DNA from 2 places in the Pseudomonas prosekii genome. Region 2 is predicted to be linked to the other one. Evidence: riboswitches for the same ligand, from Rfam matches in the RefSeq annotation. Region 2 holds a riboswitch; the other holds the start of a gene.
The links. A riboswitch is a leader RNA that binds a small molecule or an ion and turns the genes downstream of it on or off. The one in region 2 is predicted to bind cobalamin.
Positions count from the first base shown of each region.

Region 1 (14,684 bases), 840 kb from region 2:
CTTGTTCCCCACGTCATCAGCCACCAGCAAGCTGCCTTGCTGATCAATCACCACACCCACCGGGCGGCCCATGGCTTTTTCGTCCTTGTCGAGGAATCCGGTCAGCACATCCACCGGTTGTCCGGTCGGTTTGCCGGCGCTGAACGGCACGAAAATCACTTTGTAGCCGCTGTACGGTTTGCGGTTCCAGGAGCCGTGCTGGCCGATGAATGCGCCGCTGGTGAACGACGGCAATTTGCTGCCCTCCGCAAACGTCAGGCCGAGCGAAGCGGTGTGTGGGCCGACCGCGTAATCCGGGGCGATGGCTTTGGCCACCAGATCGGGGTTTTGCGGTTCGACGCGTACGTCAACGTGCTGCCCGTAATAGCTGAACGGCCAGCCATAAAACGCGCCGTCCTTGACCGAGGTGATGTAGTCCGGCACCAGATCGCTGCCGATCTCGTCGCGCTCGTTCACTGCCGTCCACAACGCGCCGCTGGTAGGTTCCCAGCTCATGCCATTAGGGTTACGCAGGCCCGACGCGAAGATCCGGTGATTGCCGGTGGCGCGGTCGACTTCCCAGATGGCCGCGCGACCTTCTTCCTGGTCCAGGCCGTTTTCGCCGACGTTGCTGTTCGAGCCAACGGTCACGTACAGCTTGCTGCCGTCCTTGCTGGCAATGACGTTTTTGGTCCAGTGGTGGTTCAACGTGCCACCCGGCAAATCGACGACTTTGATCGGCTCGGACTTGATCGACGTTGCCCCGGTTTCATAGTTGAAACGCAGCAAACGGTCGGTGTCGGCAACATACAAATCATTGCCGACCAGCGTCATGCCGAACGGCGAATTGAGGTTTTCCAGGAACACCGTGCGGGTTTCGGCGACACCGTCGTGGTCCTGATCGCGCAGCAGCGTGATGCGGTTGGCGCTCGGCACGCCGGCACCGGCGCGGCCCATGACCTTCTCCATCACCCAGCCACGAATGCCTTTGCTGTCATCAGGTTTCGGCGGCGCGTTGGTTTCGGCCACCAACACATCACCGTTCGGCAGCACGTAGAGCCAGCGCGGGTGATCGAGGTTTTCGGCGAACGCGGCGACTTGGGTTCCGGCGGCAGCAGTCGGTTTGGCGCCGGCCGGCCAGCCAATCGCGGGGGCGATATTGACTGTCGGGATCAGGGTTTTGTTTGGTTCGGGCAACTTCGGCGATGGGCCGGTGCCGTCCGAGACTTGCAGGCTGGACGTCTCGCCGCAGGCAGCAAGGCCTCCGGCGAGCGCGATGACAAAAACGAGCTGGGGCTTGCGCATGCTGACCTTCCCTATGAATGCACTGGTTTATTCATAGAGAAGCGAACCGCCGCGATGGTTCAACCCATCGACCCTAAGCAATCAACCCGTCAACCGCGGGCCTCTTTGAGCAGCACGGCGATCCCCGGGTGATAGTGGCCGCCCTCGTTGCGCAATTTGCGGTAGGCGTAAGGGAAATACCAGGCGACCGCGCACGTGTGTTCCTTTTGCAGATCGTCGAGCATGTCCTGCAATTCTTCCGGGGTGGCGCTTTGCTGCGGCTTGTGCGGCGTGACAAACAGACAGCCGAGTTTCAGGTCGCTGGCGTAGCTGATTCGCCTCGCGTCACTGGTGATATCGGCCAGTGCCTGGGTCAGATTCAAGCCGTTGACCTTCGGCCAGCGCTGGCTGGTCTGCAACCAGACGCGTTCATCGCTGGTGGCAATCATCAAGTCGGCGCGGCCATTACGGTCGCCATCCTCAGTCTGCTTGCGCGTCGGCGTCTGCTGCAACGTGACCATTTCGGCCATCCACGCCGCCGCCGACAGCAGCCCGCGATTGGCGTTTTCGTCGAACCAGTACGGCGCATCGTTATCGCCGCGCACCGCGTTATAGCGGTCGATACAGTCAAACCAGCGTTCCAGCAGCGGACGTAGGAATTCCAGCTTCGGATTGCTGATGATCATGCCTTGCATGGTGCTCACCCTTGTTATTGTGATGTGAGATTGTGGCTCTTTGATATCGCTGCCAAGCGTAGTGCACAAGATCAGCCACGACAAATGGATCGAAGGCAGTTATTCACCCGCACGGCGCCCGGCTTTAATTGACGCTCCACCCCCAACCCTCTAACCTTCGCGGCTTGTTTCAGGTGCTCTGTGACTGCGGTCGACAGGGTGAAACAGGGAAGCCGGTGCGTGCGTCGATTCAAGCAATCGACAAGCATCATCCCGGCGCTGCCCCCGCAACGGTAAATGAGTCAAAGACTGCGCCAACAGCCACTGTGTCGAACGACATGGGAAGGCGCGCAGTCCGGCATCCGCCACTCATGAGCCCGGAGACCGGCCTGATCCATCCAGCGGCATCACGGTGGGCGATGCCAGGCTTCTTGCCGTCTATTCTTGTGCCTGCCCGCCGTTATCCAGCCTCAACGGAGAGCTCCCCCATGACTGATACCCCCGATCGTGACGAACGCCATTTGGCGCGCATGTTGCGCAAAAAAGCGGTGATCGACGAACGCATCGCCAACTCGCCGAACGAATGCGGTTTGCTCCTGGTACTGACCGGCAACGGCAAAGGCAAAAGCAGTTCGGCGTTCGGCATGCTCGCCCGCTCCATGGGCCACGGCATGCAGTGCGGCGTGGTGCAGTTCATCAAGGGTCGCAACAGCACCGGCGAAGAATTGTTCTTTCGGCGCTTCCCGGAACAGGTGCGTTTTCACGTGATGGGCGAGGGCTTCACCTGGGAAACCCAGGACCGCCAGCGCGACATCGCGGCGGCCGAAGGGGCGTGGCAAGTGTCCCGCGAACTGCTGCGCGATCCGTCGATTGGCCTGGTGGTGCTGGATGAACTGAACATTGCCCTGAAGCACGGCTACCTCGACCTCGATCAAGTGCTCAGCGATTTGCAGGCGCGTCCGCCGATGCAGCACGTGGTGGTCACCGGTCGCGGGGCTAAAGCGGAAATGATCGAACTCGCTGACACGGTCACCGAAATGGGCGTGATCAAGCATGCGTTCCACGCCGGGATCAAAGCGCAAAAAGGCGTCGAATTGTGAGTTCTGCTTTATGAATATCAGCCGTCATTGCCCGGCGGTGCTGATCGCCGCGCCGGCCTCCGGTCAGGGCAAGACCACCGTCACCGCCGCGTTGGCCCGCTTGCATCGCAATCAGGGGCGCAAGGTGCGCGTGTTCAAATGCGGCCCGGACTTTCTCGACCCGATGATTCTCGAGCGCGCCAGCGGTGCGCCGGTCTATCAATTGGACATGTGGATGGTCGGCGAGCAGGAAAGCCGTCGACTGTTGTGGGAAGCCGCCGGCGAAGCCGATCTGATCCTGATCGAAGGCGTCATGGGCCTGTTCGACGGCACGCCGTCCAGTGCTGACCTGGCGCGGCACTTCGGGGTGCCGGTGCTCGGCGTGATCGACGGCACCGCCATGGCCCAGACCTTTGGCGCCTTGGCATTGGGCCTGGCGCGCTATCAACCAGACTTGCCGTTTGCTGGCGTTTTGGCCAATCGTGTCGGCACCTTGCGTCACGCGCAATTGCTCGAAGGCAGCCTCACCGAAGGCCTGCGCTGGTACGGCGCGTTGTCGCGCGAAACCGGGATCGAACTGCCGAGCCGTCACCTCGGACTGGTCCAGGCCAGCGAGCTCAACGACCTCGACCTGCGCCTCGACGCCGCCGCCGATGCGCTCGCCAGCAGTTGCGAGGTAGCGCTGCCACCGGCAGTCGAATTCGCTACCCCGGATGTGCTCGAAGCCGAGCCGCTGCTCGCCGGCGTGCGCATTGCCGTGGCGCGCGACGAAGCGTTCGCCTTCACCTACGGCGCCAGCCTCGATTTGCTGCGAGCGATGGGCGCCGAATTGCTGTTCTTCTCGCCCATCCGCGACAGCCAGTTGCCCGAAGCAGACAGCCTTTATCTGCCGGGCGGTTACCCGGAACTGCACCACGTCGCGCTGGCGCAAAACACTTCGATGCTCAACGCCATCCGCGCGCATCACGCCGCTGGCAAACCGCTGCTCGCGGAATGTGGCGGCATGCTTTATCTGCTCGATTCGTTGACCGATGTCGATGGCACACGCGCCGAACTGGTCGGTTTGCTGACCGGTGCTGCGGTGATGCAAAAGCGCTTGGCGGCGCTGGCGTTGCAAGCGGTCGAATTGCCCGAAGGTTTATTGCGCGGGCATACCTATCACCACTCGTTGACCAGCACTGAGCTGGAGCCGATTGCCCGAGGTTTGAGCCCGAATGGTGGGCGTGGGGCGGAGGCGGTTTACCGTCAGGGGCGGATGACGGCGTCGTATGTGCACTTTTATTTCCCGTCGAATCCGCAAGCGATCGCCGCACTGTTTTTGCCTGAATCGGATGCCGCCATCGCGAGCAAGCTCGCTCCCACAGGTGAAACTGTATTACCTGAAGAAACGCGGACCCCTGTAGGAGCGAGCCTGCTCGCGAAGCGGCCATGACCGACACCGCATTTTCCGAAGCCGAGCGCGCAGCGGTCTACCGAGCCATCGCCGAGCGTCGCGACATGCGCCACTTCAGCGGCGGCAGCGTCGAGCCGACCTTGCTCCGACGCCTGCTCGAAGCCGCGCATCAGGCCCCCAGCGTCGGCCTGATGCAACCGTGGCGCTTCATCCGTATCAGCGACCGAGCCCTGCGCGGGCAGATCCAGCAAGTGGTGGAAGAAGAACGCGTGCGCACCGCCGAAGCCCTCGGCGAACGCAGCGACGAATTCATGAAACTCAAAGTCGAAGGCATCAACGACTGTGCCGAAGTGTTGGTCGCCGCGCTGATGGACGACCGCGAACGGCACATCTTCGGTCGGCGCACCTTGCCGGAGATGGACATGGCGTCGTTGTCCTGCGCAATTCAAAACCTTTGGCTGGCGGCCCGTGCCGAAGGCCTCGGCATGGGCTGGGTGTCGTTGTTCGAGCCGCAAGCCCTGGCCGACCTGCTCGGTTTGCCGGCCGGCGCCAAGCCGCTGGCGATCCTCTGCCTCGGCCCGGTCAAGGAATTTTACCCGGCGCCGATGCTGGTGCTCGAAGGCTGGGCGCAGGCGCGTCCGCTGAATGAACTGCTGTACGAAAATTTTTGGGGAGTGAGGCAATGAGTGTGGCGTTGTTGAGTGTCGCTGCGGTTGCGCTGGATGCGCTGCTCGGTGAACCGAAACGCTGGCATCCGCTGGTGGCGTTCGGCGGCTTTGCCGATCGCATCGAGCAACGTTTCAACTCCGCCGGGCGCGGTTGGCGCAGTCACGGCGTCACCGCGTGGGTGATCGCGGTAGTGCCGCTGACCTTGCTCGCCACCGCGCTGTCCTGGGCGCCTTACGTCGGTTGGCTGGTGGAAATTCTGGCGCTGTATTGCGCGCTGGGCATGCGCAGCCTCGGCGAACATGTCGAGCCGGTGGCCAAGGCCTTGCGCAGCGATGATCTTGAAGAAGCGCGCAAACGCGTCGGCTATCTGGTCAGCCGCCAGACCAGCGAACTGGACAAAACCGCAGTCGCCCGCGCCGCCACCGAATCGGTGCTGGAAAACGGCAGCGACGCGGTATTCGCTGCACTGTTCTGGTTTGCCGTGGCCGGCGCGCCGGGCGTGGTTCTCTATCGTTTGAGCAACACGCTCGACGCGATGTGGGGTTATCGCAACGAACGCTTTGAACGCTTCGGCTGGGCCGCGGCGAAAATCGACGACGTGCTCAACTACATTCCTGCACGTCTGGTGGCGTTGACCTACGCGCTGCTGGGCAAAACCCGACTCGCGCTGAAATGCTGGCGCAACCAGGGCCCGACCTGGGACAGCCCGAATGCCGGACCCGTGATGGCCGCCGGTGCCGGTGCGTTGGGCGTCGAGTTGGGCGGGGCGGCGATTTATCACGGTGAACTGCACCAGCGTCCACAGCTCGGCGAAGGCCCGCCAGCGGACGCCGACTCCATCGACCGTGGCTGGCAATTGGTCCAGCGCGGCGTATGGTTATGGCTGCTGATTCTCTGTGTCGGAGCCGAATTCTATGCTTGAGCACGGTGGCCGGCTGCGCAAGGCAGCCCTCGATTACGCGATTGCCGAGGCCGACTGGCTCGACCTCTCCAGCGGCCTGGCGCCGTGGCCGTTTCCGATTCCGCCGATTCCGTTGCGCGCCTGGGCGCGGTTGCCGGAATCCGATGACGGCCTGGAGCAAGCCGCCTGCGATTATTACGGCGCAGCGCAAGTGTTGCCGGTCGCCGGTTCGCAAATGGCCATCCAGTTGCTGCCGCGTTTGCGCCGCGCCGGCAAGGTCGGTGTGCTGTCGCCGTGTTACGCCGAACACGCCGAAGCCTGGCGCCGCAGCGGCTACATCGTGCGCGAAGTGCTGGAGCAGGAAGTCGACTTCTTTATCGACAACCTCGACGTGCTGGTGGTGGTCAATCCGAACAATCCTACCGGCCTGAGCCTGAGCCCGAATCGCTTGCTCGACTGGCACTCGCGGCTGGCCCAGCGCGGTGGCTGGCTGGTAGTCGACGAAGCGTTTATGGACAACACGCCGCAATTGAGTCTGGCGGCGTTCGCCAATCAGGTCGGTTTGATTGTGTTGCGCTCCTTTGGCAAGTTTTTCGGCCTCGCCGGGGTACGTTTGGGATTCGTTTTGGCTGAGCGCAAGTTGCTCAAATTGCTTGCCGAGCAAGTCGGCCCGTGGGCGGTAAGCGGCCCGACGCGGGTGTTGGGCCAGGCCTGTTTGCAAGACACCGAGGGCCATGCGCGGCAACGCCTGCGCAGTGAACAGGCAAGTGAGCGCCTCGCCGCCATGCTCGAACGTTACGACCTCAAGCCGCAGGGCGGTTGCGCGCTGTTTCAATGGCTGATCACCGAGCGCGCCGAAGAACTGCATGAGTTCATGGCCCGGCGCGGCATCCTGCTGCGGTTATTCACCCACAACAGCAGCCTGCGGTTCGGTCTGCCTGCCGACGCCGCTGAAGAAGCGCGCCTCGAACAAGCGCTGCAAGCCTTCGCCAAGGAAAGCCAATGACTACGTTGATGGTGCAGGGCACCACGTCCGACGCCGGTAAAAGCACGCTGGTGACGGCGTTGTGCCGTTGGGTGCGGCGCCACGGCGTCAGCGTCGTGCCGTTCAAACCGCAGAACATGGCGTTGAACAGCGCGGTAACGGCTGACGGTGGCGAAATCGGCCGCGCGCAAGCGGTGCAGGCCCAGGCCGCCCACCTTGAGCCGCACACCGACATGAACCCGGTGCTGCTCAAACCCAACAGCGACACCGGCGCGCAAGTGATCATCCACGGTCGCGCCGTCACCACCATGAACGCCGTGGCGTATCACGATTACAAAAGCATCGCCATGCAAGCCGTTTTGCAATCGCACCAACGCCTGAGCGCGGCGTATCCAGTGGTCATGGTTGAAGGCGCGGGCTCGCCGGCCGAGATCAACCTGCGCGCCGGCGACATCGCCAACATGGGTTTCGCCGAAGCGGTGGATTGCCCGGTGGTGTTGATCGCCGACATCAATCGCGGCGGGGTTTTCGCGCATTTGGTCGGCACCCTGGAGTTGCTGTCGCCGACTGAGCAGGCGCGGGTCAAAGGCTTCATCATCAATCGTTTTCGCGGCGACATCGCATTGCTGCAGCCGGGCCTCGACTGGCTCGAAGCACGCACCGGCAAACCAGTGATCGGCGTGCTGCCGTATGTGATGGACCTGCATCTGGAGGCCGAGGACGGCATTGATCAGCGCCAGACCGGCAAGGCTGATCAAGTGCTTAAAGTGGTGGTGCCGGTGCTGCCGCGCATCAGTAATCACACCGATTTCGATCCGCTGCGCCTGCATCCACAAGTCGATCTGCAATTCATCGGCCCCGGCCAGCCGATTCCATCCGCGGATTTGATCATTCTTCCCGGCTCGAAAAGCGTTCGGCATGACCTCGCGTATTTGCGCGCCAATGGCTGGGACACGGCGATTTCGCGGCACCTGCGCTATGGCGGCAAAGTGCTGGGGATTTGCGGCGGTTTGCAGATGCTCGGCGAACAGGTCCACGACCCGCTGGGCCTCGAAGGCGCGCCGGGTTCGAGTGCCGGCCTGGGCTTGCTGGCGTTCGAAACCTTGCTCGAGGCAGAGAAGCAGTTGCGCAACGTGCGCGGGCATCTGGCGCTGGAGAATGCCGAAGTGGTCGGTTATGAAATCCACGCTGGCGTAACCACTGGGCCGGCGCTGGAACACGCGGCGGTGCAACTGGACGATGGTCGCTGCGATGGCGCGCAAAGCCTCGACGGGCAGATTTTCGGCACGTACCTGCATGGCTTGTTCGAATCCCCGGCGGCGAGCAGTGCGCTGCTGCGCTGGGCCGGTTTGCACGACGTGCAAGATGTCGATTACCACGGCTTGCGCGAGCGTGATATCGAGCGCTTGGCGGATTTGGTGGAGAAGCATTTGGATACGCGACTGCTCCGAGAGCTTTGTGGGTTTTGAGGACGCCTTCGCGGGCAAGCCTCGCTCCTACAGGTGGTGCGCCGCATCTCTGTAGGAGCGAGACTTGCCCGCGAAGAGGCCCGCAAGAACACCGACGATTTTAAGGAATGAACCATGCTCCAACTAATCCTCGGCGGCGCCCGCTCCGGCAAAAGTCGCCTCGCTGAAAAACTCGCCGCAGACACTCAACTGCACGTCACCTACATCGCCACCAGCCAACCCCTCGACGGTGAAATGAATCAACGGGTCGCCCATCACCGCGCCCGTCGTCCGGCCGAATGGGCGCTGATCGAAGAGCCGCTGCAACTCGCCCGCGTCCTGCGCGAAAACGCCAGCGCCGAGCACTGCCTGCTGGTCGATTGTCTGACCCTGTGGCTGACCAATCTGCTGATGCTCGACGACCCCGAACGCCTCGGCGCCGAGCGCGATGCCTTGCTCGATTGCCTGGCGTCATTGCCGGGTGAAATCATTTTTGTCAGCAACGAGACCGGAATGGGTGTCGTGCCGCTGGGCGAATTGACTCGCCGCTACGTCGATGAAGCCGGTTGGCTGCATCAAGCTTTGGCTGAGCGCTGTCAGCGTGTTGTCCTGACGGTCGCCGGCCTGCCCCTGACTTTGAAAGGAACTGCGTTATGACCCAATCCTGGTGGCTGAACCCGTGCAAGCCGATTGATGCGGCGGCCGTCGAACGGGCTGAGGCGCGGCAACAGCAACTGACCAAACCGGCCGGTTCGCTCGGGCGGCTGGAGTCGGTAGCAGTGCAACTCGCCGGGTTGCAGGGCCAGGTCAAACCGCGCCTCGAGCAGCTGTGGATTGCGATTTTCGCCGGTGATCACGGCGTGGTCGCTGAAGGTGTGTCGGCGTATCCGCAGGAAGTCACCGGGCAAATGCTCCACAACTTCGTCAGCGGCGGCGCGGCGATCAGCGTATTGGCGCGGCAGTTGGGCGCGGCGCTGGAAGTGGTCGACCTCGGCACCGTCACGCCGTCGCTTGACCTGCCAGGCGTGCGTCATTTGCACATCGGCGCCGGCACCGCCAATTTCGCGCACGGCCCGGCCATGACTGTCGCCCAAGGTGAACTCGCCTTGCAGGCCGGTCGCGACAGCGTGTTGCGCGCCCGCGAAACTGGCGCGCAGCTGTTTATCGGCGGCGAAATGGGTATCGGCAACACCACCGCCGCCAGTGCGCTGGCCTGCGCATTGCTCGACTGCCCGGTGGCGCATTTGACGGGGCCGGGCACCGGGCTCGACGCTGCCGGTGTCAGCCACAAGGCGCAGGTGATCGAGCGTGCAATAGCGTTGCATGCCGCGCAGCGTGGTGATGCGCTGCAAACCCTGTTCAACCTCGGCGGTTTCGAAGTCGCCGCGCTGGTCGGCGCTTATCTGGGCTGCGCGCAGGAAGGCATTGCAGTGCTGGTCGACGGCTTTATCTGCAGCGTCGCTGCGCTGGTCGCGGTGCGCGTGAACCCGCAGTGCCGTGACTGGCTGTTGTTCGGCCATCGCGGCGCCGAGCCGGGCCATCGCCACGTCCTCGAATCTTTGAACGCCGAGCCGTTGCTCGACCTCGGTTTGCGCCTCGGCGAGGGCAGCGGTGCGGCGTTGGCGGTGCCGTTGTTGCGCCTCGCCTGCGACCTTCATGGGCAAATGGCGACGTTTGCCGAAGCGGCTGTGGCGGATCGTCCGGCATGACCTTGCACCTGGATTTGCTGCGCCACGGCGAGACCGAGCTCGGCGGCGGCCTGCGCGGCAGCCTCGACGATGCGCTGACCGAAAAAGGCTGGGCGCAGATGCGCGCAGCGGTGATCAAGCAAGGCCCGTGGGATCGCTTGGTCAGTTCGCCGTTGCAGCGTTGCGCGCGGTTTGCCGACGAACTCGGCGCGCACCTGGGCTTGCCGGTGCAAATTGAAACGGACCTGCAGGAACTGCATTTCGGCGCCTGGGAAGGGCAGAGCACCGCAGCGCTGATGGACACCAGCGCCGAGGCGTTGGGCCGATTCTGGAGCGATCCTTACGCGTTTACCCCGCCCGACGGTGAGCCGGTCGCGGACTTCTCGGCGCGGGTGCTGGCAGCGGTTGGACGTTTACACGCCGCGCATGCCGGCGAACGCGTGTTGCTGATCACCCACGGCGGCGTGATGAAACTGCTCTTGGCGCAGGCGCGAGGTTTGCCGCGCGAGCAGTTGCTGAATGTCGACGTCGCGCACGCGTCGTTGCATTCGCTGTCGGTCGGCGCGGGTGCCTTGTTACGGGAGGCGAGCTGAGCATGTTGCCGTTCTGGATCGCCCTGCAATTTTTGAGCAGCCTGCCGATTCGTCTGCCGGGCATGCCGGAGCCGAAAGAGCTGGGGCGTTCGCTGCTGTTTTATCCGCTGGTCGGCCTGCTGTTTGGCTTGATTCTCTGGGGAATGAACATCGCGCTGGCGGGAGCGCCATTGTTGCTGCATGCCGCGCTGTTGCTGACGGTTTGGGTATTGCTCAGCGGCGCGCTGCATCTGGACGGTCTGGCCGACAGCGCGGATGCGTGGCTGGGCGGATTCGGCGATCGCGAACGCACGCTGACGATCATGAAAGACCCGCGCAGTGGGCCGATTGCGGTAGTGACGCTGGTGTTGGTGTTGCTGCTGAAATTTGCCGCGTTGCTGGCGTTGATCGAACAGGGGCAGGGCGCGGTGTTGCTCATCGTGCCGCTGCTTGGGCGGGCGGCGCTGCTGGGGTTGTTTCTGACCACGCCGTATGTGCGCGCCGGTGGCTTGGGCCAGGCGCTCGCGGATCATTTGCCGCGCACCGCCGGTTGGCGGGTGTTGGCCCTGAGTGCGCTGGGGTGTTTGCTGCTCGGCGGGATGATCGATGGCTTGGTTGCGCTGGTGATCGCGATTGCGGTGTTTATCTGGTTACGGCAGGTGATGCTGCGGCGCTTGGGCGGGAGCACCGGCGATACGGCGGGGGCGTTGCTGGAATTGCTCGAGATGGCGGTGTTGGTGGGGTTGGCGCTGGTTTGATGGGTTTGGTGGTGACTGCGCGGGCGCCATCGCGAGCAGGCTCACTCCTACAAGGGATCGCGGTTGCACATTGAATTGCGTTGTTGCATGGGATCGCGGTCACCTGTGGGAGCAAGGCTTGCCCGCGAAGAACGATTACGCCGTTTGCCTGTCGGACCGCAGCGCATTCTTCGCGGGCAAGCCTTGCTCCCACACGCCGTCTGTAACATAAAATTTGCTTTCATTTAACCGCGGGTATATACACGCACCATGCTCGATTCCCAATGTTTATGTATCAACCTGCGTCGCGCCGCTCGTGGCGTCAGCAGGCATTACGACGGCGCTCTCGACGGCTTCGGCATCAACGTTGCCCAGTATTCTTTGCTGTGCAATCTGCAGCGTCTGGATCAGCCAAGTATTTCCACGCTCGCCGAAGCCATGGGGCTGGACCGCAGCACGCTTGGGCGCAATTTGCGCGTGCTTGAAGGCGAAGGCCTGGTGCAACTGGTCGAGGGCGAAGACATGCGCAACCGCATCGTCAAGCTCACCGAGGCGGGTGCGCAACGGCTGGCTGCCGCACTGCCAGCGTGGGAAGCGGCCCAGCAGCGACTGGTCGATCGCCTCGGCGCCGAGAAACGTGAAACCTTGCTGAAATTGCTGGACGAACTGGCTTGAGGCCAGTTTGTTCGATCTTAAGCGGGTATATACCCGCTACCGGAGAATAAGAATGACATCGATGTGGCGGACGTGCGGTTGGGTGTTGGTCGGGAGTGCGCTGATCCTCGCGTTGTCCCTCGGTGTGCGCCACGGTTTCGGGCTGTTTCTCGCGCCGATGAGCAGCGAATTCGGCTGGGGCCGCGAGACGTTTGCGTTCGCCATCGCCCTGCAAAACCTCATCTGGGGCCTGGCGCAGCCGTTCACCGGGGCGCTGGCCGACCGCTTCGGTGCCGCCAAAGTGGTGCTGATCGGCGGCGTGCTGTACGCGGCAGGGCTGATCTGCATGGGCTTCTCCGACTCGGCAGTGACGTTGTCGCTGAGCGCCGGCCTGCTGATCGGCATCGGCCTGTCCGGTACTTCGTTCTCGGTGATCCTCGGCGTGGTCGGCCGCGCCGTGCCACCGGAAAAACGCAGCATGGGCATGGGCATTGCCAGCGCCGCCGGTTCGTTCGGCCAGTTCGCCATGTTGCCCGGCACCTTGGGCCTGATCGGCTGGCTCGGCTGGTCCGCAGCATTGCTGGTGCTCGGCTTGCTGGTCGCGTTGATCGTGCCGCTGGTGAGCATGCTCAAGGACAAACCGCTGCCGACCCTCGGCCATGATCAAACCTTGGCCGAAGCCTTGCGCGAAGCCTGTTCGCACTCCGGTTTCTGGTTGCTGGCGTTCGGCTTTTTTGTCTGCGGTTTTCAAGTGGTGTTCATCGGCGTGCATTTGCCGGCGTATCTGGTCGATCAACACTTGCCGGCCACGGTCGGCACCACGGTGCTGGCGTTGATCGGGCTGTTCAATATCTTCGGCACTTACACCGCCGGTTGGCTCGGCGGGCGCATGTCCAAGCCGCGCTTGCTCACCGGTTTGTACCTGCTGCGGGCGGTGGTGATCGGCTTGTTTCTGTGGGCGCCGGTGACGACGACCAGCGCTTACCTGTTCGGCATGGCGATGGGCTTCCTCTGGTTGTCCACCGTGCCCTTGACCAACGGCACCGTGGCGACCTTGTTCGGTGTACGAAACCTGTCCATGCTCGGTGGGATTGTTTTCCTGTTCCATCAGCTCGGTTCGTTCCTCGGCGGCTGGTTGGGCGGGGTGGTTTACGACCGAACCGGGAGCTACGACTTGATCTGGCAAGTGGCGATTCTCTTGAGCCTGTTGGCGGCGGCGCTGAACTGGCCGGTGCGCGAACGGCCGGTGGCGCGCCTGCAAACGCAAATGAGCGCGGTATGAACAGCCTCTGGCCACGGGTCATCGGCGTCGCTGCCGGCGCGTTGTTACTGGCATTGCTGCTGGCGCTGGTGTGGTGGGGCTGGCAGCGGGGCGGGTTGGCGTTGATGCAATTGGGCATGGGTGCTTGCTAGGCGGCTGCGAGGGCGAGTAGCTTGTTGGCTGACGACCTCTCAAGGATGCCCTGACATGCTCAAACGCTGGCTTGCAGTCCCCGCGTTGCTGATGACGTTTGCCGCCGCGACGCAGGCGGCCGAGTGCCCGGATCTGTTGCAAGGCTCATTGCCGAAATTGCGCGCCAAGGAATCCATCGACCTGTGCCAGCGCTTCGCCGGCAAGCCGCTGGTGGTGGTCAATACCGCGAGTTTCTGCGGTTTCGCCCCGCAGTTCAAAGGCCTCGAAGCGCTTTATCAGCGCTACAAGGGCCAGGGTCTGGAAGTGATCGGCGTGCCGTCGAATGACTTCAAGCAAGAGTCGAAGGACGGCGAAGAAACCGCCAAGGTCTGCTACGTCAATTACGGCGTGACCTTCACCATGACCGAGCCGCAGAAAGTCCGCGGCGACGACGCCACGCACCTGTTCAAAAACCTCGCCGAGCAGAGCAGCGCGCCGAAGTGGAATTTCTACAAGTACGTGGTCGATCGCCAAGGCAAGGTGATTGCCGATTTCTCCAGCCTGACCAAACCCGACGACCCGCAATTCCTCGAAGCGGTCGAGCAAGCCTTGGCCTCGAAACCTGAATGACGGCCACTAAAAAGCCCCGCCTCTGAACAAGAGCGCGGGGCTTTTTGGGTGTTGCTGGCGAGTGGTTCAGGCTCGCCGTGAATCATCAGAAGCGGTAGGTTGCGCCGACCCCGAAACCGTTCGCCCAGTTTTGATACTTGGCGTTGTAGCTCTGGCCACGGTCGTTGCTGTTGTTGACCTTGACCGACTCTTCGCGCAGGTACGAATAGGCGACGTCGATGGTCAGGTCGTCGGTTGGGCTCCAGCCGGCGCCGAGGCTGAAGATCTTGCGATCGCCAGTCGGAATGCGTGGGGAGCGGTCGACGTTGTTGGTCGGTGCCTGGTCAAAGGACAGGCCGGTACGCAGCACCCATTGCTTGTTCAACTGGTACGAAGCGCCGATGGCGTGCGCCCAGGTGTCGTGCCAGTTCTGGTCTTCGGTGATGTTGCCGAACTGACCGTTGAGGACCGCCGGAACACCTTTGTTTTCCACGGTGATTTCTTTCAGACGGCTCCAGCGAGTCCAGGTGCTGCCTGCGTACAGGGTCCACTTGTCGTCGAGCTCGTGAGTGACCGAGAAGTCCACCGATTCAGGCGTCGTCAGGTCCAGCGAGGCGTC
Region 1 covers NZ_LT629762.1:920,444-935,127, reverse strand. Annotated here, with positions in the region: gene BLU01_RS04280 (PQQ-dependent sugar dehydrogenase) at 1-1,284, opposite strand, end outside; gene BLU01_RS04275 (hypothetical protein) at 1,374-1,958, opposite strand; cobalamin riboswitch at 2,113-2,344, shown strand; gene cobO (cob(I)yrinic acid a,c-diamide adenosyltransferase) at 2,426-3,037, shown strand; gene BLU01_RS04265 (cobyrinate a,c-diamide synthase) at 3,048-4,448, shown strand; gene bluB (5,6-dimethylbenzimidazole synthase) at 4,445-5,095, shown strand; gene cbiB (adenosylcobinamide-phosphate synthase CbiB) at 5,092-6,000, shown strand; gene cobD (threonine-phosphate decarboxylase CobD) at 5,993-6,985, shown strand; gene BLU01_RS04245 (cobyric acid synthase) at 6,982-8,433, shown strand; gene cobU (bifunctional adenosylcobinamide kinase/adenosylcobinamide-phosphate guanylyltransferase) at 8,548-9,069, shown strand; gene cobT (nicotinate-nucleotide--dimethylbenzimidazole phosphoribosyltransferase) at 9,066-10,121, shown strand; gene cobC (alpha-ribazole phosphatase family protein) at 10,118-10,693, shown strand; gene BLU01_RS04225 (adenosylcobinamide-GDP ribazoletransferase) at 10,696-11,430, shown strand; gene BLU01_RS04220 (MarR family winged helix-turn-helix transcriptional regulator) at 11,680-12,084, shown strand; gene BLU01_RS04215 (MFS transporter) at 12,137-13,345, shown strand; gene BLU01_RS28170 (hypothetical protein) at 13,342-13,476, shown strand; gene BLU01_RS04210 (glutathione peroxidase) at 13,532-14,086, shown strand; gene BLU01_RS04205 (OmpP1/FadL family transporter) at 14,172-14,684, opposite strand, start outside.
Region 1: it holds a riboswitch for cobalamin, as region 2 does, so the genes downstream of both, cobO (cob(I)yrinic acid a,c-diamide adenosyltransferase) here and cobW (cobalamin biosynthesis protein CobW) in region 2, are expected to answer to the same signal.

Region 2 (14,684 bases):
GGGCGTTCTGGGGCGCGTGCATGGGCGTGGCGATGACCGCCGCGCCGACGTTGGGCGGCTTGATCACCGAATACATCGGCTGGCGCTGGATTTTCTACCTCAACCTGCCGGTGGGTTTGTTGCTGGTGGCGCTGGTCTGGCGCAACGTCCCGGAATCGCGCGACACCCAATCGGCGCGACTCGATCCGTGGGGCAGCCTCGCATTCAGCGCCAGTTTGTTGTGCCTGATCTGGGGCCTGATCGAGGCCAATCGCATCGGTTGGAGCAGCCCGCTGACCTATGCCCGACTGCTCGGTGGCGCCGCGTTGCTCGGCGCGTTTGTGATCATCGAGCGCATGCAGCAACGGCCCATGGTCGATCTGCAATTGTTCAAGCATCCGCGTTTCATCGGCGCGCTGCTGGGGATGTTTGCTTACGCCGGTTGCGCGCAAGTGATGATGACGTTGCTGCCGTTCTACCTGCAGAACGGCTTGGGATTCTCGGCGATTGCTTCGGGTATGGGCATGTTGCCGTTCGCCGTGACCATGCTTATCTGCCCGAGCATCGGCGCACGCCTCGCCAGGCGGTTTTCCCCGGCAAGCATGATGGCTGCCGGGCTGACACTGGTTGGCCTCGGCAATTTGCTCAGTGCATGGGCCGTCAACAGCGGCGGTTATTCTGCGTTTGCCATGGCGATTGCGGTGACCGGTGCCGGCGCCGGACTGCTGAATGGCGACACGCAGAAGAACATCATGGCGTGCGTGCCGCGCGACCGCGCCGGCATGGCGTCGGGCATGAGCACGACCATGCGTTTCAGCGCGATCATGCTGGCAATCGGCGTGTTCGGTGCGCTGCTTGCCAGCCACACCGAATTGCTCCTGCGCAATGGCCTGGGCGGTCAATGGCTGGAGCAGACGCGCGGCATCGCCTCGCGGGTGGTCGCTGGCGACATGAACGCCGCGCTGGGTTTGTTGCCAGAAACTGCGCGCGCGGCGGTCGAGCCGTTGGCCCGGCAAGCGTTCGTCGGCGGTTTCAGTCTGTTGCTGTTGGTCGCCGGGTTACTGGCATTGCTCGGCGCGCTGGTGGTCGGCACGTTGATGCGCAGCCCGATCCCGGCGCCCTCCACGCTCGGCGCGACGGTGCGGCCATAAGTTCGACATGAGCAATTCTTCATGATTTGCGGTGAGTCATGGCCGCCGTTGAGTTGTCCTCTTTCTATCCCGAGGACAATTCATCGATTAATGGAGCCGCATCCCATGGCGAAAATCACCATTGCCCAGCAACTCGCGACCACCCTCGAACAGGCTGGCGTCAAACGCATCTGGGGCCTGACCGGCGACAGCCTGAACGGCCTGACCGACGCCTTGCGCAAGATGGACAGCATCGAATGGATGCACGTGCGCCACGAGGAAGTCGCGGCGTTTGCCGCTGGCGCGGAAGCCGAGGTGACCGGCGGTTTGACCGTGTGTGCCGGCAGTTGCGGGCCGGGCAATCTGCACTTGATCAACGGTTTGTACGACTGCCACCGCAACCATGTGCCGGTATTGGCGATTGCCGCGCAGATTCCATCGTCGGAAGTCGGCCTCAATTACTTCCAGGAAACCCACCCGCAAGAACTGTTCAAGGAATGCAGCCATTTTGTCGAACTGGTCAGCAACCCGGCGCAGATGCCGCAGGTGCTGCACCGGGCGATGCGCAGCGCGATCCTCAATCGCGGCGTCGCGGTGGTGGTGATTCCCGGCGACGTCGCGTTGCAGGAAGTCGAAGACAACCTCAAGGCATGGCCGGCGCTCTCGCAACCGCGACACCTGCCTGCGCCCGATGACCTCGATCGAATGGTCGAACTGCTCAGCCAGAGCAAAGCGGTGACGTTGATGTGCGGTGCCGGTTGCGCCGGTGCGCATGATCAGGTTGTGGCGCTGGCCGACGCCCTCGGCGCGCCGGTGGTGCACGCCTTGCGCGGCAAGGAACATGTGGAATGGGACAACCCGTTCGACGTCGGCATGACCGGGCTGATCGGCTTCAGCTCGGGTTATCACGCGATGCTCAATTGCGACACGCTGGTGATGCTCGGCACTGACTTTCCGTATCGGCAGTTCTACCCCACCGACGCGACCATCATTCAGGTTGACCATAACCCCGAAGCGCTCGGCCGCCGCACCGCGCTGGATCTGGGGATCGCCGCCGACGTTGGCGAAACCCTCGCCGCGCTGCTGCCGCGCCTGCCCTACAACGGCGACCGCAGCTTCCTCGATTCGTCGCTCAAGCATTACGAAAAAGCCCGCAAAGGCCTGGATGACCTCGCCGAACCCTCGGCGCCGGGCCGGCCGATTCATCCGCAATACCTCACCCGACTGCTCAGCGAACTGGCCGATGACGACGCGATCTTCACTGCCGACGTCGGCACGCCAACGGTGTGGGCCGCGCGATATCTGAAAATGAACGGCAAGCGTCGCTTGCTCGGTTCGTTCAACCACGGCTCGATGGCCAATGCGATGCCGCAAGCCATTGGCGCACAAGCAGCGTTCCCGGATCGGCAGGTGATTTCGATGTCCGGCGACGGTGGTTTCGCCATGCTGATGGGCGATTTCATCTCGCTCGCGCAGTTGAAACTGCCGGTGAAAATCATCGTTTACGACAACGCTTCGCTAGGTTTCGTCGCGATGGAAATGAAGGCTGGCGGCATGCTCGACACCGGCACAGACCTGCACAATCCAGACTTTGCGGCGATGGCCAATGCGATGGGCATACTCGGGATTCGCGTCGAAGAATCCGAAGCGCTGGAACCGGCGCTGCGTCGTGCCTTAGCGCATGACGGGCCGGTGCTGGTCAACGTGGTCACCGCCACTCAGGAACTGGCGATGCCGCCAGCGATCAAGCTTGAGCAGGCCAAGGGTTTCAGTTTATACATGCTCAAAGCGGTGATGAGCGGACGTGGCGACGAGGTGCTTTCGCTGGCGCGGACTAACTGGTTCCGCTGAGGTTTGATGTTGGATTGACTGGCCCCATCGCGAGCAAGCTCGCTCCCACAGGTTTCGCACATGACCTGTAGGAGCGAGGCTTGCCCGCGAAGATGCCATCGACCACACCAAATCACCTCCCAGAAAAGCGCAACCGCGACAACTCACGCAGATCGCCCTGCACATAATAATCGTGCGTCCAGCGATCATCCGCCGCCAACGGCTGCACCTCTTTCAGCGCCAGTTTTTTCGCGAAATAGCGAAACCGGTAGTGCTCATAAAAGCGCAACAACTCCAACCCGTAACGGTCCGCCAAATCCGTGTCACCGCGAATGATCAGGTAGTTCTCATCATTGCCATTGCTCGCCGCCGCGCTGAGGTTGTGGCTGCCGCTGATGATCGTCGGCGTGTCCGTGGTGAAGTCAGTCACCACCGCTTTGGTGTGCACCAGCAAATTGCCTTTCTGCCCTTTCATGTTCTCCCGCAGCCAGCCTTCCAGCCCGGTATTGAGTAGCGCCGTCGCCGCAAATTCTGCAGTACGGTCGGCATGAAAACCGCTGATGCGGCTGACGGTATTTTGCAGTCCGTAACGCAGGATGTTGTCGTGCGGTGCACCGAGCAGCGCGTTGAGAATGTCGTCGGGCAAGGCGAACGCGGTAACGAACAACACGTCCTTTTTCGCGGCGTTGATGATCCGGATAAACGCCTGCAAATCCGCATGACCGGAGCGCGGCGAGAACCCGGCGAACAGCGCCTGCGTCGGGTCTATCGGGTTGTGCCGGTTGAGCCAGGTGCGCGTGGCGCCGACGTCCGCCGGGTTGTCCCAGACCTGTTCAAAGGTTTGCAGATAGCTCGCGGCGATACGTGGATCATCCAGCACATGCACCACGTTGGCTTGGCGGTAAATGCCGTTGGCGGTGAAATTGGTGCTGCCGCAGAGCACCGCTTGCGGCTGAAACTGGCCTGCGTCATCGCGTTGGCTGAGGACGATGAACTTGTTGTGGAAGATGTTATGGGTGACGCGCCCGCGCTTGTTCGCTGCCGGGATGTTCGCCAGGCTGGCTTGGTTGATCGCCGTATCTTCGTCGTCGGGTTGCGCGTGATACAGCACCCGCACCTCGACCCCGCGGGCGAATGCGTCGTTCACCGCGTCGATGATCGACTGCAACTGGTATTCGTAGATCGCGATGTCGAGCGCCCAATTCGAGTCCTGCGCTCGCTGAATAAACCCGAGCAAACGTCCGAGCAAGCCGTTTTCCAGCCACTGCTGCGCCGCCAGTGGCCAGGCTTCGATCGGCAAGTGTTTGTTGGCGCTGATCTGCGCGTCGAGCTCGGGGAATTTGCGCTGGAACGCCTGACTGGCCGCCACCGCTCGATTGAAAATCACGCTCTGATTGCTTGGCTGACCGTCGTCGGAAGTGATTGTCAGTTCGAGGTATTCAGCGAGTTGCGGCGCGTCGGGCGTGCCGTAGGCGAGGTGCACGCGGTAGTGCAGCGTTGTCCCCGGATTGACCGCGTAATCGGCCCAGCGAAATTTCTGCAGCGGCGCGATATTGCTCGGGGTCGCGTGATATTGGGGGAAGGTGTGCGACTTGCCGGGACAGGTCAGGCTGTTGAACAGAAACAGCCACGGTTTGCTGCCGGTTTGCTTCTCGATGGCAAACCCGAGCAGACCTTTGCGCCGAGGTTCGGCGAGGTCCATGGCCAGCAGCACGCCGTTGGTGCCGGCATAGGCTTTGACGCGGAAATCGTCCTGGGGATTGGTGACGAGCACGCGCATGGTTCACTCCTGTGAATGGCTGGCCTGCTAGAGCATAGATGCGGATGAAGGGTGATGATCCGCAACCGTGGTGATGCAATCGCGAGCAGGCTCACTCCTACAAGTCATGCGCATACCCTGTAGGAGCGAGGCTTGCCCGCGAAGAGGCCAGTCCAGACACGGAAGCCCTCAACCGATAGCCAGCTCATCAATATGCCGATACTCCGCTTGCAGTTCCGAAGCCAACTGCCGCGCCCGCCCCAGCCGGATCGGCCCGCGCTCGATATCAATTAAAAGCCCAGGGCAATCCAGCGTCGGCAAACCCGGCCAGTCCTTCAGCCGCCCATCCGTCACCAGCAACAACCGCTGTTGTTCCGCCGGAAAGCGTTTGCGCCGCGCGTCCAGCCACTGCCCCGCCTCCGCCAGCGCCGCCAATAATGGCGTGCCACCGCCCGCGCCGAGCCCGTCGAGCCATTCGCGCAAACCGCTGGAAGCCTTCAGCCCCTGCACCTGCCACTTCGGCGCCGTGCCGCTGGCGGTCAGCAGCGCCAGGCGCGCGCGTTGCCGATAGGCGTCGTCGAACAGCTGCGCCAGCAAACCTTTGGCATGGCTCAACGCCTTATGGCGGCGGGTCGAAGCCGAAGCATCGACGATCACCAGCCACAACTCATGCGCTGAGCGGCTGCGCAGGTGAAACAGCAAGTCTTCATGCTGGCGCGGACGGCCGTTGAGCAAAGTGCCGGGCCAGTTGATCGAACCTTGTGGCGCTGCGCGACGTTTGCCTTGGCGGCCATGGTCGGGCGTTCCGGCGCGGGGTCTGGCATTCGCCCCCGCGTCAGATCGAGGGCGAATGCCTAGGGCTTTTTTGGCCAGCTCGGCACTTCACGTCGGGCACCGATGGGCAACGCCTGTGCAGGCATTTCGCCCCACTGGCCCTGGCCTTCGCTGGGGTTGCTGTTCTGTGTCGAAGGTGGCTGTTCCTGTTGCGGCGGCGGATTCGAATGCTGGCGACGACGATGGCGCAGGGCAAATTCGGCAACGGCGTCGATGTCTTCTTCGGCAATTGCCTCGGCGCCACGCCACGCGGCATGGGCGCGGGCGGCACGCAGCCAGACCAGGTCGGCGCGCAGGCCATCGACACCAGCAGCAAAGCAGCGCTCGGTGATCATCGCCAGCGCCGCGTCATCCAACGGGATAGCGGCCAACGCGCTGCGTGCCTGCTGGCAGCGTTCGCGCAGTGCCTGTTGCTGCGCCGCCCATTGGGCGCAGAACGCTTGCGGATTGCTGTCGAAATCCAGCCGACGACGGATGATCTGCCCGCGCTGTGTCGGCGCGGTGTGGCCGCTGAGGGCGACGTTGAGGCCGAAGCGGTCGAGCAGTTGCGGGCGCAGTTCGCCCTCTTCCGGGTTCATGGTGCCGATCAACACAAACTTCGCCGAATGCCGATGCGAAATGCCATCGCGTTCGATCAGGTTGGTGCCGCTGGCGGCAACGTCGAGCAGCAAATCGACGAGGTGATCGGGCAGCAGATTGACTTCATCAACGTAGAGCACGCCGCCGTCAGCCTTGGCCAGCACGCCGGGAGAAAACTGCGCGCGGCCCTCGCTCAGCGCAGCGTCGAGGTCGAGGGTGCCGACCAGGCGTTCTTCGGTGGCGCCCAGCGGCAGCGTGACGAATTGGCCGCTGGCGAGCAGGTCGGCCAGGCCTCGGGCGAGGGTCGATTTGGCCATGCCGCGCGGGCCTTCAATAAGCACGCCGCCGATTTTCGGGTCGATAGCAGTGAGGCACAGCGCGAGCTTCAAATCATCAGCGCCGACCACGGCGGAGAGCGGGAAATGGGGTGTGTCGGTCATTGGGCAATCTCGGTCATGGTCGGTAATTTCTCAGCAGCAACTTCCATCCCTTGCGGGGGTGCGGTGCTCTAGCCGTCTTCTTCTATGTCCAGCAACAGGTTTTCCAGCGCTTCGCGGTATTCGCCGGGCTCTTGCCACATTCCGCGTTGCTGCGCTTCGAGCATGCGCTCGGTCATGTCGCGCAACGCATGCGGGTTATGTTCGCGGACAAAATCCCGGGTCGCCGGATCCAGCAAATAGGCGTCCGCCAGCAACGCGTACTGGTGATCGTCAATCAATTGCGTAGTCGCATCGAACGCGAACAGATTGTCCACCGTCGCCGCCAGTTCAAACGCGCCTTTATAGCCGTGGCGCTTGACGCCGTCGATCCACTTCGGGTTCGCCGCGCGGGAACGTATCACCCGATTCAGCTCTTCTTTCAACGTGCGAATTTTCGGCAGATCCGGCTGACTGTGGTCGCCGTGATAACTGGCCGCCGCTGCACCGCTGAGGCTTTCGACGGCGGCGAGCATGCCGCCCTGGAATTGGTAATAGTCGTTGGAATCGAGCAAGTCATGCTCGCGATTGTCCTGGTTCTGCAGCACCGCTTGCACCTGACTCAGGCGCTGGGCGAACTGTTGCCGCGCCGCCGTGCCTTCATCCGAACCGCCATAAGCGTAGCCACCCCAGTTCAGATAAACCTCGGCGAGGTCTTCGCGGCTTTGCCACAAACGCCCGTCGATAGCGCCCTGCACGCCTGCGCCATAGGCACCGGGCTTGGCCCCGAAAATGCGCCAACCGGCCTGACGCCGGGCCGCGTCTTCGTCGAGACCGCTGGCGAGCAACGCTGCACGTTCGGCGCGAACCTTGGCCGCCAGCGGATTGAGATCGTCCGGTTCGTCGAGTTCGGCCACCGCTTGTACCGCGGCGTCGAACAGCCGAATCAGATTGGCGAAGGCATCGCGGAAGAATCCGGAAACGCGCAACGTCACATCGACTCGCGGACGGTCGAGCAGGCTGACCGGGAGGATCTCGAAATCATCGACGCGTTGACTGCCGGTCGCCCACACCGGGCGCACGCCCATCAGCGCCATGGCTTGGGCGATGTCGTCGCCACCGGTGCGCATGGTCGCGGTGCCCCACACGGACAAACCGAGTTGGCGCAGGTGATCGCCGTGGTCCTGCATGTGCCGTTCGAGAATCAGGTTGGCCGACTGGAAACCGATGCGCCACGCGGTGGTGGTCGGCAGATTGCGCACGTCCACCGAGTAGAAATTGCGCCCGGTGGGCAACACGTCCAGGCGACCGCGACTCGGCGCGCCGCTCGGCCCGGCGGGAACAAAACGACCGCTGAGGGCATCGAGCAAACCGCGCATTTCCGCAGGGCCGCAAGCGTCGAGTCGGGGCGCGACGACCTCCAGCAGATGCTCGAGAATCGCATTGACCTCAGCCCAACTGGGACCTTGTGGGAGCGAGCTTGCTCGCGATGACGGTGGTTCAGTCGACATCGAAGTTGAATGATCCACCGCATCGCGAGCAAGCTCGCTCCCACAGGGATTTGGGTCGGCCAACGTGTCTGTGATCAATTGCGCGGCGAACAACTCAAGCCGTTCGCGGGTATCGCCTGCCGTGCGCCACACGTCGTCACTGATCGCCAGTAGCTCCACCGGGCGTGGTCCGAGCCACGGTTCGGCCAGCTCGCAGTCGAGCGGATCGAAGCCCAATGCAAGCGCTTTCGCCAGCGCCCGCAGCAGGCTCGATTGCGCGCCGCGACCGTCGCCGCGGGGGATGCGCAGCAACGCCAGCAACGTATCAATGCGCAAACGCCCGCTCGGCGATTCGCCGAAAATATGCAGGCCATCGCGAATCTGCGATTCCTTCAAATCACACAAATACGTGTCGAGGCGCGGCAACCAGATCGCCGCGTCGGCGTCGCTATTGAGCTTTTCATCGAGCTGCAATTCGCGGTCGATGTGTGTCTCGCGCACCAATTGCAGAATGTCGCGCTGCAACTCGCGGGCGCGGCGTGGATCGAGCAATTGCGCTTCGTAATATTCGTCCGCCAACAGCTCCAGATTACGCAGCGGCCCGTAGGTCTCGGCGCGGGTCAGCGGCGGCATCAAGTGATCGATGATCACTGCCTGGGTGCGCCGTTTGGCCTGGGCGCCCTCGCCCGGATCGTTGACGATAAATGGATAAATGTTCGGCAGCGGCCCGAGCAGCGCGTCCGGCCAGCAGTTTTCCGACAGCCCGACACCCTTGCCCGGCAGCCACTCGAGATTGCCGTGCTTGCCGACGTGAATCACGCCGTGGGCGCCATAGGTGTTGCGCAACCAGAAGTAGAACGCCAGATAACCGTGCGGCGGCACCAGATCGGGATCGTGATACACCGCGCTCGGGTCAACCTGATAACCACGGGCCGGTTGAATGCCGACGAAGGTCAGGCCGAAGCGCAGGCCGGCGATCATCATCCGACCGTCGCGGAACATCGGATCGTTTTGCGGCGCTCCCCAGCGTTCCAGCACCGCTTGCCGATTGGTTTCGGGCAGCGCGTCGAACATCAGCGAATAGTCGTCCAGCGCCAGGCTCTGCATGCATGGTCGCTGGTCGAGCGTGTCGAGGTCGTTGCTGACGCCGCCGAGCAGTTGCGCGATCAATGCGGTGCCGCTGGCCGGCAATTCTGCGGGCAACGGGTAGCCTTCCTGATGCAGCGCGCGGAGGATATTCAGCGCCGCCGCTGGTGTGTCCAGACCGACGCCGTTGCCGATGCGGCCATCGCGGGTCGGGTAGTTGGCGAGGATCAGCGCGATGCGTTTTTCGGCATTCGGCACCCGGGCCAGATCGATCCAGCGCCGCGCCAGTTCGGCGACAAAATCCATGCGTTGCGGTTGCGCTCGATAGCAGACCACATCGGACTGGCTGCGCTCACTGCGCCAGGCCAGATCCTTGAAACTGATCGGGCGACTGATGATGCGCCCGTCGAGTTCCGGCAGCGCGATGTGCATCGCCAGATCACGTGGGCCAAGGCCTTGCTCGCTGGCGCGCCAACCGGGTTCGTTATCCTGGGCGCAAATCGCCTGGATCACCGGAATATTGCGCCGAAACGGCCGCAGGTGCGGCGCTTCGGGGCTGGACTGGGCGAACCCGGTGGTGTTGAGAATCACCGCCGCTTCGACCTCATCCAGCCAATCCTCGACCACCGTCAGGCAGCCGGGTTCTTTCAGGCTGGCCAGCGCAATCGGCAGCGGGTTCAACCCGGCGGCTTGCAGGCGCTGGCAAAAAATATCGATGAAACCGGTGTTCGCCGCTTGCAGGTGCGAGCGGTAGAACAGCACCGCCGCCACCGGTTGCTCGGCGCGCCATTCGGCTTGCCAATCTCGCAGTTCAGCGGGGCTTTTCTGTGGGTGATAAATAGCTGTGCGCGGCAGGGTTTGCGGCTCGGCCCAGGCATAGTCGCGGCCCAGCCATTGGCTGGCCAGACAGCGGAAAAAATCCAGCGCGTTGGCCATGCCGCCCTGACGCAAAAACTGCCAGAGACGATCGCGCTCGTCGGCCGCCACGGTGCTGAGGTCGCTGAGTTCCGGGTCCGGGCGGTCGTCGCCGGGCACCAGAATCAGTTGCACACCGCGCGCGGACAATTCGACCAGGCGCTCGACGCCGTAACGCCAATAACCGATGCCACCGTGCAGCGAAATCAGAATCACTTTGGCGTGACGCAGCACTTCATCGACGTACAAATCCACCGAGGCGTGATTCTGCACCTGCATCGGATTGGCCAGGCGCACGCTCGGGTAATCGTCGGGCAATTGCTGCGCGGCCTCGGCGAGCAGCGCCAGGCTGGAGTCGCCGCTGCACAGGATCACCAGTTCGGCGGGGGTTTGCCCAAGGTCGGCGATGTTGTCATCCGAAACGAAACCGCCGGGCTGGGTCCTGAGCAGGTGCATGGCTTAAACGCTGAGCGCGGCGCGCAGTTGCGCTTCGAGTTGGCCGGCGTCGAGTTCCTGACCGATCAACACCAGACGCGTGCTGCGCACTTCATCGGCGCCCCACTGGCGGTCGAAGTGCTTGTCGAAACGCGTGCCCACGCCCTGAATCAACAGGCGCATCGGCTTGTTCGGAATCGCCGCAAACCCTTTGACGCGGAGGATGCCGTGCTTGACCACCAATTGCGTCAGCGCGTCCATCAGCAGGCTTTCGTCGGCCTGCGGCAGTTCGATCGAAATCGAATCAAAAGCGTCGTGATCATGATCGTCTTCACCTTCGTGGTGATGATCGTGATGGCTGTGGCGGCTGTCGATGTGTTCTTCGGAACCGGCGCCCAGACCGATCAGCACGTCCAGTGGCACGCGACCGCTGCTGGCTTCGATGACTTTGACCGCTGGCGGCAGCTCTTCGGCGACTTCCAGACGTACGCGAGCGAGGTCTTCCGGGCTGATCAGGTCGGCTTTATTGAGGATGACGAGGTCAGCGCTGGCCAGTTGGTCGGCGAACAATTCGTGCAGCGGCGATTCGTGATCGAGGTTCGGGTCGAGTTTGCGCTGGGCGTCGACTTGGTCCGGGAACGCGGCGAAGGTGCCGGCGGCGACGGCCGGGCTGTCGACCACGGTGATGACCGCGTCAACCGTGCAGGCGCTGCGGATTTCCGGCCACTGGAAGGCTTGCACTAGCGGCTTTGGCAGGGCCAGGCCCGAGGTTTCGATGAGGATGTGGTCGAGGTCGCCGCGACGCGCGACCAGTTCACGCATCACAGGGAAGAATTCTTCCTGAACCGTGCAGCACAGGCAGCCGTTGGCCAGTTCGTAGACGCGGCCATTGGCTTCTTCTTCGGTGCAGCCGATCGAGCACTGCTTGAGGATTTCGCCGTCGATGCCCAGCTCGCCAAACTCGTTGACGATCACCGCGATGCGCCGCCCTTGCGCGTTGTCGAGCATATGCCGCAGCAAGGTGGTTTTGCCCGAGCCGAGGAAGCCGGTGACGATGGTGACGGGGAGTTTGGCCAGTGTTTTCATCGGATGCCCTTTGGCAAGGTGGCGGGCATACGGGACGACGACCGCAGCGATGAAGGCGCGGAAGATTTCGCCACCGGATCACCCCGCCCGGTTGTAGTGAGAATTCGTTTCGAGGCAGGTCTCCTGGCTTTCGGCGCGCCGGCCTCGGGGGCCTGGCATTCGCTGCGCCTTCCCGCGAACCCGTTTTGGAGGGGATTTGCAGTGGCGTGGCAGCGAACATCACCGTTCACAGTTGCGGGGGCAGCCGCGGCATCGACCGCGTTCCCTTCTTAGCTTCGGCACCTGCCGAAGAACCTCGAAAGCGCAAGGCTACGCATGGTGCGGGGGCGGGTCAATGTCTGCAGGCGATTGCGATGCCTGTGGCGAGGGGGCTTGCCCCCGTTGGGCTGCGAAGCGGCCCCCGACATTCCTTCAGGCAGACCCCACACCCAGTTTTTGCGACGGCTTCGCCGCCGAACGGGGGCAAGCCCCCTCGCCACAGAGTTGAGAACCCCTGCCAATTGACGCTTCGCCCCGCGCATGCTCTCCTACACGCCTTGTTACGGGTGCCCTTCACAGGGTGAAACGGGAAACCGGTGAATCATGTGCTTTACTCTAAAGCCATGTCAGTCCGGTGCTGCCCCCGCAACGGTAAGCGAGCGAAGAATCAGATCCACTGTGTCGGCAGTTCGGCATGGGAAGGCGATTCTTGCAGGCTCGGGCATTTGCCCTCGCCCCTCGTGAGCCCGGAGACCGGCCCGCAACGCAAAGTGACCACTACGATCACTGAATGACAAACCCGCGGTGGGCGGGCGCTGTTTAGGCTTCTGCGCGCTCGCTCGCAGGGGTTTTCATGCGCTCGATTCACCCGCTGACAGACCAGAGGGAAGCGCCATGTCGATCATCACCAGCACCGACCACAGCACCGCCACCAGCAACACTACGACCCTGAGCCAACGCCTGACCGCCGCCGTCTGCGCGTCGATTCTCGGCGCGTGCCTGGTGTATTTCGCCGGTTTCTCGCACATCGAAGCGGTGCACAATGCCGCCCACGATACCCGTCACAGCTCTGCGTTCCCGTGCCATTGAGACCTGCCGACATGATCAAGCGTATCGCGCAAACCGCAGGTTTCACCGGGCTGCTGGCCGCCCTGTTGCTGACCCTGCTGCAAAGCTTCTGGGTGTCGCCGCTGATTCTCCAAGCGGAAACCTATGAAAAATCCGAACCCGCCGCAGCCGTTGTCGCTCACGAGCACAGTGAAGGTGCAGCCGCCGCTCACACGCATGACGCCGAAGCCTGGGAGCCGGAAGACGGCTGGCAGCGCGTGTTGTTCACCACGGGCGGCAATCTGGTGGTCGCGGTCGGTTTTGCGCTGATGCTCGCGGGCCTGTACACCCTGCGCGCGCCGACCAAAACCGCCCAGGGCCTGCTCTGGGGCCTGGCCGGTTACGCAACCTTCGTGCTGGCGCCGACCCTAGGCCTGCCACCTGAACTGCCGGGCACCGCTGCCGCTGACTTGGCGCAACGGCAAATCTGGTGGATCAGCACCGCAGCGTCCACCGCGGTCGGCATCGCGCTGATCGTGTTCAGCCGCCACTGGCTGATGAAGATTCTCGGCGTGGCGATTCTCGCGGTGCCGCACGTGATTGGCGCGCCGCAACCGGAAGTGCACTCGATGCTGGCACCGGAAGCGCTGGAAGCGCAGTTCAAAATCGCTTCGCAGTTGACCAACGTGGTGTTCTGGCTGGCCCTTGGCCTGATCAGCGCCTGGTTGTTCCGCAGCAAAAGCGACGGTCAATACCACGCATGACCGATGCCAGCACAGCGCCGACCCTGGTGGTCGGCCTGGGCTGCCAGCGCGGCTGCCCGGTCAGCACGCTGCGGGCGTTGCTCGATCAGGCATTGCAGGCGCATCACATCGAACTTCGGCACATCAAGGCATTGGCCAGCATCGATCTGAAACGCGATGAGCCGGGTTTGGTGGAATTGGCTGAGCAACTTGGCTTGCAATTGATGTATTTCAGCAGCGAGCAATTGGCCGGTTATCAACCACAACTCAGCCATCAATCGCAGATCGCTTTCGAGCGCACCGGCTGTTACGGCGTGGCAGAAAGCGCGGCCCTCGCCCTCGCTGAACATCTGGCCCAGGCGCCAGCAAAACTGCTGATTTCGCGACAAAAATACGCCCAAGCCACGCTCGCATTGGCCAGTGCTGCGTAAAATCCCCGATAATCCCCGCCTCGATCATGAGCAATCTTCATCTGAAGCCTTGCCTCGAAGGTTTTTCTCAGCGTTTTTTCAGGAATTGACGATGACCGTCTACTTCATTGGCGCCGGCCCCGGCGACCCGGAACTGATCACCGTCAAAGGCCAGCGGCTGATTCGCAGCTGCCCGGTAATCATCTATGCCGGCTCTCTGGTGCCGGCGGCGGTGCTCGAAGGGCATCAGGCGGAAACGGTGGTCAATAGCGCCGAATTGCATCTGGAACAGATCATCGAGCTGATCAAGGCTGCGCACCTTGAAGGTCAGGATGTGGCGCGTGTGCACTCGGGCGATCCGAGTTTGTACGGCGCGATTGGCGAGCAGATTCGTTATCTGCGCGAGCTGGATATACCGTTTGAAATCATTCCGGGTGTGACCGCGACAGCGGCGTGCGCGGCGTTGCTCGGCGCTGAGCTGACCTTGCCGGACATCTCGCAAAGCGTGATTTTGACCCGTTACGCGGATAAAACCGCGATGCCTGCAGGTGAGGAGCTGGGCAGTCTGGCGCAGCATGGCGCGACGATGGCGATTCACTTGGGCGTCAACCATTTGCAGAAAATCCTCGCCGAACTGCTCCCGCATTACGGCGCGGACTGCCCGATTGCGGTGATCCACCGCGCGACCTGGCCGGATCAGGATTGGGTGGTCGGGACAATTGACGATATTGCCGAGAAGGTTGCGGCGAAGGGCTTTCGGCGTACGGCGCTGATATTGGTCGGTCGAGTGCTGGGCAGCGATCAGTTCAGCGAGTCGTCGCTGTATCGCGCCGGGCATGCGCATCTCTACAGGCCCTGAGACCACACATAGCCCTGTGGAGAGTCCCCTCACCACAGGGAAGTGTTCACGCATAAAAAAACGGCGCTCACGGGGCGCCGTTTTTTTATGTCGCAGTGAACACCTTA
Region 2 covers NZ_LT629762.1:78,660-93,343, forward strand. Annotated here, with positions in the region: gene BLU01_RS00395 (MFS transporter) at 1-1,130, shown strand, start outside; gene poxB (ubiquinone-dependent pyruvate dehydrogenase) at 1,236-2,960, shown strand; gene BLU01_RS00405 (phospholipase D-like domain-containing protein) at 3,073-4,719, opposite strand; gene BLU01_RS00410 (vWA domain-containing protein) at 4,888-5,550, opposite strand; gene BLU01_RS00415 (ATP-binding protein) at 5,553-6,551, opposite strand; gene cobN (cobaltochelatase subunit CobN) at 6,620-10,474, opposite strand; gene cobW (cobalamin biosynthesis protein CobW) at 10,478-11,539, opposite strand; cobalamin riboswitch at 11,636-11,852, opposite strand; cobalamin riboswitch at 12,066-12,294, shown strand; gene BLU01_RS00430 (CbtB domain-containing protein) at 12,413-12,607, shown strand; gene BLU01_RS00435 (CbtA family protein) at 12,619-13,329, shown strand; gene BLU01_RS00440 (cobalamin biosynthesis protein) at 13,326-13,739, shown strand; gene cobM (precorrin-4 C(11)-methyltransferase) at 13,831-14,577, shown strand.